One region of the Paenisporosarcina sp. FSL H8-0542 genome, then DNA from elsewhere that is predicted to be linked to it. Evidence: riboswitches for the same ligand, from Rfam matches in the RefSeq annotation. Region 1 holds a riboswitch; the other holds the start of a gene.
What was found. Region 1 has a riboswitch for cobalamin ahead of MHH33_RS15365 (ribonucleoside-diphosphate reductase subunit alpha). Riboswitches for the same ligand answer to the same signal wherever they lie in the genome.
Positions count from the first base shown of each region.

Region 2: linked by a shared signal. The riboswitch ahead of MHH33_RS14090 (DUF4430 domain-containing protein) and the one ahead of MHH33_RS15365 (ribonucleoside-diphosphate reductase subunit alpha) in region 1 are both predicted to bind cobalamin.

Region 1 covers NZ_CP152050.1:3,060,435-3,068,736, reverse strand. Annotated here, with positions in the region: gene MHH33_RS15390 (DUF4139 domain-containing protein) at 1-984, shown strand, start outside; gene MHH33_RS15385 (metallophosphoesterase) at 989-2,080, shown strand; gene MHH33_RS15380 (DedA family protein) at 2,150-2,761, shown strand; gene MHH33_RS15375 (undecaprenyl-diphosphate phosphatase) at 2,771-3,598, shown strand; gene MHH33_RS15370 (hypothetical protein) at 3,852-4,307, shown strand; cobalamin riboswitch at 4,387-4,564, shown strand; gene MHH33_RS15365 (ribonucleoside-diphosphate reductase subunit alpha) at 4,745-6,970, shown strand; gene MHH33_RS15360 (ribonucleotide-diphosphate reductase subunit beta) at 6,983-8,023, shown strand; gene MHH33_RS15355 (VOC family protein) at 8,218-8,302, shown strand, end outside.
Region 2 covers NZ_CP152050.1:2,769,513-2,777,814, reverse strand. Annotated here, with positions in the region: gene MHH33_RS14130 (tetracycline resistance MFS efflux pump) at 1-802, shown strand, start outside; gene MHH33_RS14125 (hypothetical protein) at 1,617-1,955, shown strand; gene MHH33_RS14120 (hypothetical protein) at 2,200-2,520, shown strand; gene MHH33_RS14115 (hypothetical protein) at 2,683-2,997, shown strand; gene MHH33_RS14110 (CPBP family intramembrane glutamic endopeptidase) at 3,093-3,929, shown strand; gene MHH33_RS14105 (hypothetical protein) at 4,081-4,293, shown strand; gene MHH33_RS14100 (DinB family protein) at 4,532-5,041, shown strand; gene MHH33_RS14095 (hypothetical protein) at 5,253-5,384, shown strand; cobalamin riboswitch at 5,822-6,012, shown strand; gene MHH33_RS14090 (DUF4430 domain-containing protein) at 6,197-8,302, shown strand, end outside.

The DNA of each region.
Region 1 (8,302 bases):
GTCCAAAATGGTTTGGTCCTTGCAGACATGCTGACAAGAGAAATTGTTCTTGATGCAGAAGGGGAGATCCGCTTGCCGGACGGTCCGGAAGAAGTGATGTTAAAGCCCACACTCGTTTGGCGTTTTGATGAACAAACGGCAGAAGATGTACGGGTTACGTATTTAACGCGGGGGCTAAGTTGGGAAGCGGACTATGTGGCACAAGTTAGGGAGAATGATTTTGATTTGACAGGCTGGGTAACGATGACGAACAACTCGGGCATGACGTTTGACGATGCGACAATAAAACTAATGGCGGGGACAGTGAACCGAGCACCAATTCGCATGCAAAAAACGATGAGTTTTGAGCAGGGTGCCATGGCCGAAATGGAACCGGAACGTCAGGCATTTGGAGAGTACTATCTATATACGCTCCCTGAAAGACTGACGCTGGAGAATCGACAGCAAAAGCAAGTTCAACTTTTTTCTGCCTACAAAATCAAATCGCACACGGTATATGAAGTGGATGCGTACAGTAACCATCCAACAGTGTACTTAACGTTCCGAAATGATGCGGAAAACGGCCTTGGATTCCCACTTCCAAGAGGGAGATTCAAATTGTACAAAGAAAATCCAAAGGACGGTTCTTCTGAATTTATCGGAGAAGATTACATCCAGCATACGGCTGCTGGCGAACTAGTCCGCATCAAATCAGGGGAAGCTTTTGATGTCACGGTGGAAAGTGATGTTGTGGCTAAATACAAGAAAGACGGCTATGAGTATGAGGAAGTCGTATACTTGATTCGCAATCAAAAAGACCACCCGATTGAACTTATCATCAATCATGGCACTAGCTATAGCGTATTTGATGTAGTTGAATCAACACACACTTGGAAACGGAAAGATAACGATATACAAATCTTTGTACCGGTTCCTGCAAAATCTGAAGTGAAAGTGGCATTTACGATTCGGTATGACCGGAGACAAGATGTAAAGGTGAATTAGTATCATGAAACGTATCAGTATGGGCACTCTTATTCTAGCAATTTATACACTACTTGTTTTTTATTTTGGCTATAACACGTATCGGTGGCTCCAAACGTGGGCCCTGCCGGTTCATCCCGTGTTGTTTGGTCTCTTCTGGTTTGTCTGTGCTTTTGGCTACATCATCGGCAAGTTTAACCATGGACTAAAATATTTCAGTATCATCGGGTCGTACTGGTTCATTGTGATGCAGTACGGCTTGATTTTATTTCCTCTGGCAACGCTTGTTTATTTGATATTGCCTTCCAAGCAAACGATTTTTATTACAGGAAACATCGTGGCGTTTATTTTTCTGATTATTTTCATCGCAGGGACATATATGGCATTTTCACCGGTTATTCGCTATAAGACAATACATATCAACAAGGATTCTGGTTCGCTTCGCGAGTTAAAGTTGGTACTAGCATCTGACTTTCACTTAGGTCTTCTTTCCAACAAAAAGCACTTGCAACGTTTTGTGAATTTGGCTAACGTAGAGCAGCCGGATGTGGTGTTGCTTGCGGGTGATTTGGTCGATGATGATCCGATTTGGTTTGTAAAAGACGGGATGTCCGAGGTCATGAGGCAGTTGAAGGCGACATATGGTGTTTACGGAGTTGTCGGTAATCATGAGTATTACGGACGTAAAATTCCGCTTCTTGTGGAAGAAATGAGGGGAGCGGGCGTCCGCATGTTGCTGGACGAAACCATTTGTGTGGAAAATGCGTTCTATGTAACGGGCAGGGAAGATGCGACGAATGGGAAGCGACAGTCTTTGGAGAGTTTGAAGCCAAAGTTGAATGAGCTTCCATGGCTTGTGATGGACCATACGCCTTTTGATTTAGACACGCCTGCTGAGCTCGGAGTGGATGTACATGTATCAGGGCATACGCACCGGGGGCAGATGTGGCCGAATCATTTATTCACACGTCGTTTATTTGAGCTTGATTATGGGTATAAACTTAAAGGTCAGTTGCACGCTTTTGTGTCATCTGGCTTTGGGTTTTGGGGTCCGCCGCTTCGATTGGGTTCGCGTTCGGAGCTTTGGTCAATCAAAATTACAGTATCGTCGAAATAAATATTGGGAAAAGCCCATTAATCTTGTTACGATAGAAGTTGGAAAGAAATTGTTGCTTGGAGGCTGGACATGGAAAACTGGATTACTGATATTATGAGCCAGTACGGCTACATAGGTATATTTTTACTAATCATGCTTGAAAATATTTTCCCACCTATTCCGTCAGAAGTGATTTTGACGTTTGGTGGTTATATGACAACGCAATCGAGTATGACGGAAATGGGTGTCATTTTGGTTTCGACTGCAGGTTCTATCGCAGGGGCTGTGATTCTTTATGGAATCGGTCGAATGTTGGATGTAAAACGCTTGGAGAAAATCGTGGATCGTTATGGACGTGTTTTACGTTTAACGAGAAAAGATATTTACAAAGCAGATAGCTGGTTTGATAAATATGGCATTTGGACTGTATTGTTTTGCCGCTTGATTCCATTGATTCGCAGTCTGATTTCGATTCCTGCCGGGATGTCGAATATGAAATTTGGATTGTTTTTGTTATTTACGACATTAGGAACACTTATTTGGAATACGATTTTAGTATCGGTCGGAGCAGCAGTGGGCGATAACTGGGAATCAATCGTTGGCGTAATGGACGTGTATTCAAATATTGTTTACGTCTTGCTTGTACTTGCAGGACTTGCCGTAATCTGGTGGTATTTACGATTCCGAAAAAGAAGAGCATAAGGAGATATTATGGAACTATTTGATTTGCTTAAAGCGTTAATATTAGGATTTGTGGAGGGGATGACGGAGTTTGCACCCGTTTCTTCTACCGGACATTTAATTATTGTGGACGATATGTGGTTAAAAACATCTGAGTTTCTTGGGAAACCTTCGGCTAACTCGTTTAAAATCTTTATTCAGCTTGGATCGATTTTGGCGGTAATTGTGGTGTTCTGGAAACGTTTATTCAGTTTGGTTGGTCTTTATAAATTGAAAGATACAACTACAGGCTCAAAGTTAAAATTGACGCATGTAATCGTAGGTTTAATCCCGGCTGGTGTGCTGGGGGTATTGTTCGAAGACTTTATTGATGAACATTTATTCCGTACCGAGACGGTATTAATTGGCTTGGTTATTGGTGCGATTTTAATGATTGTGGCTGATAAATTCGGACCTAAAAAACCGAAAACACAGACGTTGGATCAAATTACATACAAGCAGGCATTTACTGTTGGGCTTGTGCAATGTTTATCGTTATGGCCAGGTTTTTCTCGTTCGGGTGCGACCATTTCAGGTGGTGTATTGTTCGGGATGAGTCACCGGACGGCAGCTGATTTTACATTTATCATGGCTGTTCCGATCATGTTCGGTGCTAGCTTCTTGTCCCTTTTGAAAAACTGGGAGGATATAAATCCAAGCGATACTTCGTTTTATGTCGTAGGATTTATCAGTGCTTTCGTATTTGCGCTGATTTCCATCAAGTTCTTCCTGAAGTTAATCGAACACGTGAAATTGACGCCATTCGCAATTTATCGATTGGTATTGGCGGCAGTGTTGTTCGTGATTTATGTTCTATAATGGATTCGAAAACGGTCTCAATATGAGGCCGTTTTTTTGTTTGTGGAAAAGAGGAGAATCCGCGAGTTTTTCTGTGATGCGCAAATAGAATGGTGGAAACCGCGAATAGAGTTAAGGCTTGAAAGGAAGCTGACTGTTTCTGTCGAATATAATTGGTTAGACTAGCAAATACATTTACATAGGATACGAAATAACGTCTACTTTGCCACATTTATAACTGAATACAAACAATTGAGAAAAGGGGATAGACAACATGACCGAGACGATAAGTATCGATCACCGTACAATCGCGGTTCGATTATTTAATGAAACATGGGATTTGATGGAGAAGAAAGACCGAACAGGTGATGAGGATTCACAAATGCTGGAGAAGGCATATGCTTCGCTCTATCATTGGCGCCAAATCGGCACGAAGCTTAATTTGGCTAGAGGCTATTGGCAAGTGTCCCGTGTCCATGTCATTCTCGGACAAGGCGATACTGCATATTTTTACGGCGTGGCGGGTGCAGAACTATGTGAAGCGGAAGGATTTGGCGATTTTGATTTAGCCTTTGCTTATGAATCCATAGCACGTGCAGAAAAGTGTAGGGGCAATTCTGAGTCAATGAATATTTGGTTGGCACGCGGGCAAGTAGCGGCCGAAAATATCGCGAAAGAACCAGACAAAAAATATTTTTTAAGCGAATTGGCTAGTGTAGATAAGGGTTGAACGAATTCAGCGATGATTCATCGGTTGTAAGAAAAAACACTATATGTTAGATTGGATATTATGTAAAACACAATATATAGTGTAAAAACGAAAAAGAGGTACCAGTAATGGTTTAAAAGGGAATTCGGTACATGCCGAAGCTGTCCCCGCAACTGTAAGTGTAAACGACTGTACAAAGTCCACTGTGCATCAGCATGGGAAGGGTACGGAAGGATAATGCACGAGCCAGGAGACCTGCCTTTTTTTTCGATGAAGCAACACTTTCTTCGGGGGTTGAGGAGTGGAAGCGAGCTATTTGTAGCGAGCGAAATTCCATTTTCTCGCAAACCAATTCTACTCCTTTCCATTCTTTCAATCTTGAGCGATGGCTCAGCCGAAGAGGCTGTTCCATCGCTTTTTTGTGTTTCTGAAATTGTTGAATTGGAGTGGGTATACATATGGTACAAAAGGTATTAACAGACAAAGAAATACTTATAGATCAACTGCTGGAGCAGTTTAAAGAGAATGAGTTGGCTCCCTTGTTGCGTGCCCATGAAAAATGGCTGAAGAAAAATCCACAAGCAACCGATGAACAGTGGTCAAAAGCCATGGTAATGGAGTCACTTAGTCATCTGGATGAAGAGCAACCATACTGGACTTTCGTCGCTGCACGTGTTTACTTGGCACAAGTTTACAGCGAACTCGCTGTAAGTCGAGAATGTTCAAGTCAAAATGTGTATAAGGATTTTGAGAAACACCTTCAGCGCTTATCGGACAAGGGTTTATATAATGCCCGTCTCCTGAAGACCTATAGTAAAGAAGAAATCAAAGCATTAGGTGAAGTGCTTGAACCGGAACGCGATGGACTATTCACATATATTGGATTAAAGACATTGATGGACCGTTACGTGGCAAGAGATTACGACCTTTCACCCGCAGAGCTACCGCAAGAACGATGGCTCATCATTGCTATGACGTTAATGCAAAACGAAACCGTGAATCGCTTGGAGAAAGTGAAGGAAGCGTACTGGGCAATGAGTAACTTGTATATGACCGTTGCAACACCAACCCTTTCCAATGCAGGGAAGCCACATGGGCAATTATCGAGTTGCTTCATCGATACAGTTGACGACAGTCTGCAAGGGATTTATGACTCGAATACAGATGTTGCCACGCTATCGAAATATGGCGGTGGTATAGGCATTTACATGGGGAAAGTGAGAAGCAGAGGTTCCTCAATCCGAGGATACAAGGGAGCATCGAGCGGTGTGCTGCCGTGGATCAAGCAATTGAATAATACAGCGGTCAGCGTGGATCAACTAGGTCAACGACAAGGAGCGATTGCCGTATATTTGGATGTGTGGCATAAGGACATCTTGCCTTTCCTAGATTTGAAGCTAAACAACGGGGATGAACGATTACGCGCACATGATATTTTCACAGGTGTGTGCCTACCGGATATTTTCATGGAGAAAGTCGAAGCACGCGAAGAATGGACACTATTTGACCCGCATGAAGTACGTACTGTCATGGGTTATTCTCTAGAAGATTTCTACGATGAAACCCGGGGGGAAGGTGCTTTCCGAGATAAATATGAAGAGTGTGTAGCGAACGAACAGTTATCGAGAGAAGTAATGCCGGCCATTGATATTATGAAACGCATCATGCGCAGCCAACTGGAAACGGGTGTGCCATTTATGTTTTATCGAGACGAAGTAAATCGAAGAAATTCAAATAAACATGAAGGCATGATTTACAGCAGTAACTTGTGCACGGAAATTTTTCAAAATATGAGTGCGACAGAATTTGAATCGATCACGTTGGAAGACGATGTCATAGTCACACGTCGTAAGCCTGGTGATTTTGTCGTGTGTAACTTGTCCTCCATCAATTTAGGAAAAGCAGTTCCAGCTGGTGTGTTGGAAAGATTGATCGAAGTACAAGTACGCATGCTCGACAATGTCATCGATCTGAACATGATTCCAGTGCCACAGGCAGAACGAACAAACGCAAGATACCGTGGAATCGGACTTGGAACATTTGGCTGGCATCACTTATTAGCGCTGAAAGGAATTCGATGGGAATCTGACGAAGCGGTAGAATTTGCGGATGAATTGTACGAGGAGATTGCTTATTTGACAGTGCAAGCATCCATGAATATCTCTCGTGAAAAAGGACCTTATCCATTATTCGTTGGATCGGCATTTCATACGGGAGAGTATTTTGAATCCCGTGGTTACGATTCATTGAAATGGCGTGAGCTTCGTCTGGATGTTGCCATGAATGGCGTGAGAAACGGGTATCTCATGGCCGTCGCACCGAATTCTTCCACGTCGATATTGGCAGGAAGTACAGCAAGCATCGATCCTATATTCCAAAAAAGCTATTCGGAAGAGAAGAAAGACTACAAAATTCCGGTAACAGTACCTGACTTGAATCAAGAAACAACATGGTTTTATAAGTCCGCGTACTTCATCAATCAACATTGGACATTAAAACAGAACGCTGCACGACAACGCCATATCGATCAAGGGGTATCGTTGAATTTATATGTCCAAAACACAATTAAGGCGAAAGAATTGCTGGACTTGCATTTGGATGCGTGGGCAAGTGGTTTGAAAACGACCTATTATGTGCGCTCCACATCGGTGGAAATGATGGAATGTGAGTCTTGCTCAAGCTAAGGAGGAAATTGAATGACAACGATTGAAAAACGAAAGCTCATGGATAAAGAGGCACCAAACCGTTCTACCGGCATCGTCAATGGGGCTTCATCGAATGTACTGAACTGGGATGATGTCCGGTTCAGTTGGGCGTATCCGAAATATAAAAGGATGCTCGGAAACTTCTGGACCCCTTTTGAAATTAATATGGGTTCGGACGTGAAGCAGTTCGGCGGATTAAATGATGCGGAGCGGGAAGCATTCTTGAAAATCATCGGCTTATTGGCATTGCTCGATAGTATTCAAACTGATTTCGCAGGGAAAGTTGCTGATTATTTAACGGATTCCAGTTTGAATGCGCTTATGATAATTTTGGCACAACAAGAAGTGATTCATAATCATTCGTATTCGTATGTGCTGTCGAGCTTGGTGTCGAAACAAGAGCAAGACCGGGTGTTTGATTTCTGGCGCACGGAACCGGTCCTAGCAAAGCGAAACGAATTCGTCATGAAAGGGTATGAAGCTTTTTCAGATGAGCCAAATGTTGATTCATTATTGACTGCGATTGTCTATGATGTCATTTTGGAAGGGTTATTTTTCTATTCTGGATTCGCTTTCTTCTATCATCTCGCACGTCATCAAAAAATGGTCGGCACGAGCACAATGATCAACTACATCAATCGAGATGAACAAATTCACGTTGATTTGTTCGTGAAAATTTATCAGGAGTTGTTGCGAGAATATCCTCAGTACGATACGCCAGAAAGAGCTCGTGAAGTTGAAAATATTTTCAAAGAAGCGGCTGCACTTGAAATCGAATGGGCACGTGAAGTGATAGGGGATCGAATTGACGGTCTGGACGTCGAGGATGTGGAAGAATACATTTGCTTCTATGCAAATGTCCGCTGTGCTCAACTTGGCTATGAACGACCATTCCCGGCGTATCGCAAAAATCCATTGAAGTGGATCAAGGCTTACGAAGAAGTGGATTTGGGCAAAACCGACTTTTTTGAGCAAAAGTCTCGTCAATATGTAAAAGTCAATGTGCAAGACAATGGGTTTGATGATTTATAGGAAGTTTGGGAAGAACGCTGTTTCATAAGGTGAGTTGAATCTGTAGTGCGATGAGTTTGAGCGATAAATTTGTACAAGTGACCTTTAAATAATCAAAAGAGTAACAAATAAACATTTTAAGATGTAAAAGGATAATAAAGAGGTCTGGCGAATCCTATAAGAGATACTTAATTTTCATTAAGGAGATGTAGAGAATGAAACCAGTACTTCCATATTTAACGTTTTACGGAAATGCCAAAGACGCAGCTGTATTTTATGAAGAAACATTCAGTTTAGAGA
Region 2 (8,302 bases), 290 kb from region 1:
GCGTGCAAAAGGGAATAGTTACATTTCCGCAGCGATGTCACTCGGAATTGTCATTGGACCTGGAATCGGAGGGTTTTTGGCGGATTATGACTTGAAGCTTCCATTACTCGTTTCCGCATTGGTATCGTTGTTGTCTGTGATATTCTCAATAATTGTATTGAAGGAAAGCAGGGAAACTGGAGATGTTTTAGGCGCAGTTAAACAGGAATCAATGGTGAAAAAACTTGCACAGTCTGTACAAAAGCCTTATTTTATCCCACTTGTTATTACACTCGTCATGAGTTTTGGGTTGATGGCATATGAATCGGTATTAGGTCTGTTTGTGGATAATCAATTTGGCGCAACACCGAAACAGATTGCAGTGATGGTGACGTCAACAGGGATTGTCAGCGTTGTGATGCAATTATTGGTGGTGGATCGTCTCGTTCGAAGGTATGGTGAAGGAATCATTTTGAATTTCTTTATCGCCCTGACAGCTTTATGTTTCTTCTTATCTTTATTTGCCTCCACCTATGTGCTGTTCTTTATGATTACGTTAGTGGTGTTCCTTGCAACTTCTATTTTGAGACCAGTGCTGAATACGCTGATCTCAAAGCTAGCAGGTAATGAACAAGGCTTCGCGATGGGGATGAATAACGCCTATATGAGTATTGGTAACGTAGTTGGACCGCTACTTGCTGGTGTTTTATATGACGTGAATATTATATATCCTTTCTTGCTAGGATTCGTCGTACTAGGGATTACAATCTTGGTAAGTGTCGTGTGGCAGAGGAATCAGAAATCAATCCAATTTGTGAAGTGAATTTATTGCGTTCGATAGGTTAGTTCGACAATATGAACGTAGGGTGTCACAATCAGAAAAGGCTTTTGGCCAGTTTAGCTGGGAGCTATTAAATAAAAATGAATAGTAATTAACAGGTGAAACCTCGTATTTTGATCAAACAAAATACGAGGTTTTTATTCTATTGTAGTTTTGAAATAAAGTTGCGATGATCCGAGTAGGAATAACGCTCTTTTTTTAACTTATTGAACTCACATGAAAATTAAAAAACGCTCAAAATCAATAATAGTGCATATCAAAAGGACCCCGAAAAAAGCTGAGCCTTAAGAGAAATTATTTGGAGTTGGTAAGTAAATCGAGAAGTATCTCCAATCTACTAAGAATAAAGGCAAGTCTGGTGCAGTAACTAAAGTAGGATAAATATCCCGTAAGTGCTACTCATATTGGGGCGACAGTTTTGTGATGCACCGTGGTCGTTGGAGTCAGACTAACGGTTGGGCTCTATGGCACCATAGTTCATCGACCTTCTTCGTCATCCGTAGTGATTTATACCCATTAAGAACAAATTTTCATCCTTTGTGGTGCAGTGATTATTCGCTGCATGGGTGGCTTAGAGGTCAGTTTACTAAAAGAAATTATTTTGATTTATGGAATTATCTGTTAAAATTAATTGGACTGTTATCTTAATACTGGGCGTAAATGGGGAATTTAAAAGGAGGAGAAGAAAATTAACGAAACCTTTTATCTCAAACTAAATGGATATTTACTGCTCACAATCATACCATTATCCGCTCTTGGATATTATTTTGCCGTCCACAAAGAATCATTGTTCTACTTGTATGAATGGCTGCTTGTTGCAATTGTATTAATTTCAGTACTTTTCTCAATTAAAAATATAGTATCCATCAAAAGTAGACTAAAGTGGGTTGCTATTTCTATATTAGCCTTTTTAATTCAATTTGCGGTACTTGGATTATTTTTGGGACCACTAACTCACTATCTTATGATTTATCTTTTTTATGTTGTTGCAATCCTTTCTTTTGCTATTTTTATAATAACAATTAGAAAAAACGAAACCTTAAGAATTATCCCGTTAAGCTTCACTATATTAACAGGATTCTTCACGTTATATATGGTATTTCTAAATGCTTTATGGGGAAATAATTTAAGTTAAAACAACTTTATATTTTTCTTGCAGAACCACTATATAAACTAAATTGATGACTTTACACTTCAACTATTTAACTGGTGCTTTAGTTAAAGATCATCGGGCTGATTATTCAGCCCTTTTTCTTATTGAACTAACGGGGCAGTCTAGTTGAATAACTGCTCGAGGAATTATGAAAATAATGAGTAGGGTTATCATTGTGGAACTTGGTAATATGTGTAAACGTCAAATTTGAAAAGGAGCTGAATTAATGTTAGTAGATGTTTTTTATTATCTTAAATTTTCAATTGGTGTTTTTATTTTTAGTTTGTTAGTTACATTAATTTTAATATTATTGAAAAAGTCCGTTATAAGTGGATATTCAGTCAGTATGTTGGTATTTGTTTCTTGTATCGTATCGGGAGTAAATATGTTTATTTCGGGATATATAGCGGATGAAGTTCCATCTGGAGGAGACCCAATTATCTTCTATATGTTTTTAGTTGTTCTATTATTAAGTGTAGTAAATATGATTTTAGTTTTAATAAACACGAAGGAAAAGTTTGGGGAACAAAATATAGTAAATAATTAACGAAGTTTGTGAAAAATTGTACTTAAACTAACGGATGCTTTACTTCAATAAGGGGTGAAGCCTTTTTTCTTATTGAACTAAAGGGGCAGGTTAGTTGAAGAGTGTGGTATAACTTTTGTTCAACAATTGGGACATTTTGTGGAGAAGGGAGATGGGAGAACTATGGAAAAAGTATTAAGAAAATCAGGTCTGTATGGGTTAGTGTTCGGATTGGCTGTTTCCATTCTATTTGTTAGTTACAAAGAAATTCAAGAGGTAGATAACGGTGGTCAACTAATTACGTATAAACCGTTTCTTGATTATTTTATAGCGATTTTACGTTTTGGAATTATAGGAATGTTTTTGGGTGTGTTTATTGGTTGGAAGGATTATGAAAAGAAACATAAGACACAGCAACAAGGAAAAACATATTACATCCTTGCCTTTTTTGTTGTATTCCTCATTTCAAGCATTTTAATGTTGATATTAAATTGGTGAAATAGTATTCCGTTTTCATCTTCAACTAACGGGGCAGGTTAGTTCAATAAGAGATAAGATTTTTTGTGGTAAAATTTAGTGGGGGAGATTTGTAAATGGATGTAGACAATTATCGGAAATTTAATATTACGTCATTTGTTCTTTTTTATATGTCTATAGTGATTTCGGGAATAATTTTTTTTGGTTTTATGTTAAAGAATTATCCAAACGGAACACTTGTGTTAGTTTTAAAAATAGCCATCTTGATTTATTTCATCTACCAAATTAAAAAGTATAGAATTGAATTTAATAATGTTTCTCTTAAAAAGAGTATGTCAGGTATCAAATGGGCAAAATATGTCTCTTTGAGTATCATTTTAAAAATTAATTTTACTTTCATAGCAGCAATTAGTTTTACGCTGTTCGTTATTCTATTCCCATCACTTTTTGATTATTTTATTAACTTTCTTTCTGAACAAAATATTGAACCCGTATCTAGGAGTGCATTAAGTTTAATAATACCTATAATCTCTACAGCGATATTAACTCCAATATGGGAAGAGCTGTTTTTTAGAGGTATAGTGCTAAGAAAGTTAACAAAAAGATTTAAGCCTATTACTGCAATATTAATTTCTTCTCTTATTTTCGCCATAGTACATAGTGGTTTCATTGGAATAGCTCATGCATTTCTTATGGGATGTATGTTAGCTTATTTTTATCTATTGAAACAAAACATTTGGATACCAATTATTTTACATGCAGTAATAAACCTTGTAGCTATTCTTTTGAGTACATTCGATTCTCCAAATTTGACTGATTTAGCCATGCCCTCGAGAGAACAATTGATAGGGGAATTAGCATTGTACGGACCGATTACATTTGCTATTACATTTTTCCTTCTACTAATATTTATTAGAGGTTGGAAGCAAGTTAAGCTTTTGGTTATTGAATAAGACGGATATTTTCTTATTCAACTAAAGGGTGCTTTTGTAAAAATCTTTGGGCTGCTTTGGTAGCCCTTTTTTCTTTTTCATCTAACGGGGCATGTTAGCTAAAGAAAACTTTTATCTTATCCTAAAATAAATATTAAAAGAGGCGTTTGAAGTGGTTAACATTTTTGTAGTTGTTTGGGTTGTAATAACATCACCCATTCTTTTATCTGTCGTTTTTAGAATTTTCAAACCGATTGTAAATGCTGATTCTACTGGTATAAGTATGATAATTATTGTTTTATTAGTTGGTGTCTTGGATGCTTATATTGGAGTTAAATTAATTGAAAAGAAAATCCAACCTTGGCTAGAAAAGCGAAAGAGATAAACATTTTCCTTATTCAACTAACGGGTGCTTTAGTTAAAGATCGTGGAGTTGCTTTGGCAGCTCTTTTTTCTTATTGAACTAACGGGGCAGGTTAGTGGAATAAAAAGTGAATTAATCCATTATTATCTGTATTATGTTAACTGCATAAATCAGTTGTACAGATAATGAAGGAAATATCTTCTTACTGTCGAATATTTGCCTAGAACCATAATTAACTATTCCGATGAGGAGGATTCTTGTGCGTCCACGACCATTATTTATTGAAAATCCAGAGCATGCTAGGTTTGTTAGTCTTGTGCCAGATGGAGATATTGAAGAAATACTTAGTAAGCAACGAACTAAGACCATTACCCTCTTAAGCAGCGTATCAGAGGAGGCAGCAAGGAAGTCGTACGCTCCAGGGAAATGGACTTTAAAAGAAGTGATTGGGCATATGACCGACTCGGAACGTGTGATGTCGTATCGAATGCTTGCCATTGCACGAAATGAAAGTGCACCACTCCCAGCAATGGATCAGGATCAATACGTTGCTGCGGCAAACTTCAACAAATTATCCTGGGAGCAGTTACTAGCTGGTTTTGACACAGTACGCTCCAACACGTTAAGCCTTATTTCAACCATTGATGATGCAGCGTGGGTTCGTAATGGAACTGTAATGAACAGCCCAGTTTCGATAGGTACCATTGCATATGGTATTGCCGGGCACGAGTTACACCATATGAAAGTGATTAGTGATAAATACTTATAAGTCTTTTTCTATTAATGAAAAAACCTAATTTTTCAGCATTAAATGAGAAATTAGGTTTTTTAATATTGAAACTTCCTTAACGTTGTAAATCTGCATTTTCCTGACGCTACCCCTTATAGCGAATTTACTATAGTTTCATTCAGAACTAAGGAGATAATTTATGTTGGATTTAGAAAAACAAAAGAAAAAATCATTGCCTTAGATGAGTCAGATGCTAAAAAGCATTGAAATGATGACCGCCGCATATTTGGAAATGGCAAAAGACGGAAAAGATGACTTTACAAGCGATAAATATGTAGATGTACTAAAAGAGATGTATAAGAAAAAACATCAAGAGAATTAAATAAAACTTCTTATTCAACTAACGGGTGCTTTAGTTGAAGATCCTCGTGCTGCTTAGGCAGCTTTTTCTTATTGAACAAACGAGGCAGGTTAGTTCAATAAGAGGATTAATTTACCAAATGAATAAGAAGCATTTTGAACTAATGGTACTACCAACGCATAGCAGGATATTTTAGGAAAAGAACATTTGATTGTTGAAATCATTGACTCAGATGAAGTAGGTGGGCTAAAGGTCTATTTATCGAAAAGTTATATATTGGAATTATTCCCAGACACTTCAGAAGAGGATGATGAGTCCTGGAGACTTTTTAATCGTAGGAGCGATAACCCCCACTTTATCTCTATATAAAAAATCATCCGTTTTTTGTAGGCAAACTTTACCAATTCAATTATTGTAATTCTATTTCCATTAAACTATAATGAAAGCGATTTAATAATTGAATAGTTATATATTTTGGTTCTTTACTTGCGGGTAAAGATTAAAAAGGAACCAGGTTAAAATCCTGGACGGTCCGGCCACTGTAATTGAGGGAGTGACTTCCATGAGCCACTAGTTGAAAAACTGGGAAGGCGGAAGAAACGTACCAACCTCATAAGTCAGGAGACTTGCCTAAATATAGATGTAGAATACCTTCCGGGAAAAGGTTGCATTGTGGATCATTGAATTTCTTTTTGAATTTGTGAGAATACAAAGGCTCTTACCTTTCTTCCGGGGGTAAGCGCTTTTTTTGTTTGATTTCGAAAAAGGGAGGATTTCACGGAACCGCAACAACACGTTAATCAAAAATTCTATGAGAAATGGAGAATCATCACTTGACTACCTACACACAGAAATTGCGACGCCTTCTTCCTGCATTATTGGCATTGATTATGCTCGGGTCCTTGATTTCACCGATCCAGGCAGGAGCCATAGGGGAAAGCGGAAATGCTTCGCTGCCTCAGGAGACGAGAGGCCAGCTTGCCGAAGGGCAAATTAATACACAAACGCAGTCGACACAAACCGACCGTAGCGCCGAGATAAGAGCAAAAGTGGAACAAGCAATCGAGAAAACGAAAAACTACTACATACAGAACCCCCCTGACTATTCCAAAGGGACTTCACATAGCAATTATTGGCTGATGTCCGCTTTATGGGGTGCAGGGACGGACTTGGAAAACGACGTTCCATGGAAAGAAAATGCTTCCCCATGGAATCCAGCGTCTTATTGGACCGTCGGCAAGGAAAAGGTGACTACTTCCTCGAACGAGGATGCAGGAATTGTTATCGGTTCCATCGTTTTGGGCAAAAACCCATATAAATTCGGGACACGGGACATAGTGCATGATTTAGTTGCGAAGCAGAAAGAGAACGGATCTTTCTTTACTATTTGGGGAGAGCCTTGGGCAATGGTCGCGCTTGATCTGATGGAAGCGGAGTATGACCAGGATAAACATATCCAATATATATTGAGTAAGCAAAATGCCACGACAGGATACTTTGGCGATTCCGATGTGACAGGGTGGATACTGATCGCCCTAGCCCCACATTTGGACCGGCCGGATGTGAAAGCCGCTGTCGACAAGGCGGTCCAAGGGATACATGACAACCGGAACAAAGCCACGGGCGAAGTCATGGGGCAGATGTTCGGGGAAAACTCCAATAGCGTCGCGCCTATCATCAATGGCTTGGCGGCGGTAGGCGAGGACCTCTTCTCGGAAAAGTGGACCATGGAAACGACGCAGCTCGGATCGGTCAACCTGATTGAACGATTTGTGGACCGCTATCAAATGGCTGATGGCAGATTTACTTGGCAGGAGAACACTTTGGGCTCCTGGCAGTTGGCAACCGAGCAAGGATTGCTTGCCATCTCTGATGCCGTTGCAGGAAAGTCGACTTTCGTGCGGCTGAAAGACTACAAGGAGCAAGAACTGGACAAGCAAACGAATGTCTCGGTAAGAGTGGAAGGAATCAACGATACGCTACTCATGAATAAAGATGTCCAAGTGGAGACATTCATGGAAGCCGCCGATGCTTTCGATGCGACGGAGCAGGCGCTTGCCGAAGCAAGCATCCCGTTTGAAGGATCGAGTTCCTATATTGCCAAAATAGGGCCAGAGGAACAAGCGACGTTCGGGGCCTGGGATGGCTGGCAGTATATAGTGAATGATGACTATCCGGGTGTGTCTGTCGGAGAGTACCCGATTGAAGACGGAGATGAAATCGTCTGGTTTTACGGGAACGTGGGGGACATTTACCAAGATATCGATATAGCCGATGAAGTGGAGGAATTGACCCTCCGCCCAAACATTTCAATTGCGCCGAAATTACTTGAAGGCGATGAAATTGAAGTTACGGTGACGGCAGAATACAATGTGTACAACCGTTCCTGGGAACTGGAAAAAGAGAACGAGGTAGCGAAGATCAAGGACGCGGCCATCCACTTCAATGGGGAGACATTCAGAACGGATGCCAACGGAGTCGCACGCATACCTGGTGAAAAAGCAAGGGTCGGGACGTATGAGCTGAAGGTCACGAAAGACATTAACGGTAGTTATCCAAGGCTCCTGCGCCAATCAAGTAAGATCATCATTGAGGAAGACCCCGACAGCGGTGCCATCCCGTCGGACAAAACGGTCACACTGTCCGTCGAGAAGCGCACAATAGGTCTGGGAGATATCATCGTGCCTATGGAAGTGGCACTGCAAAATGGTGATACTGCGTTCACATTATTGAAAAGAGTGGCCGACCAAAAAGGGGTATCCATTGATTATATTGGATCCGGGGCTGGGCTTTACGTTCAGGCGATAGAAAATCTTGGGGAGTTTGACCATGGTTCACAAAGTGGTTGGATGTATTCGGTCAACGGAACCTTCCCGGAATACAGTGCAGGGAACTATGTGTTGAAAGACGGAGATGTTCTCCGCTGGCAATATACGAAG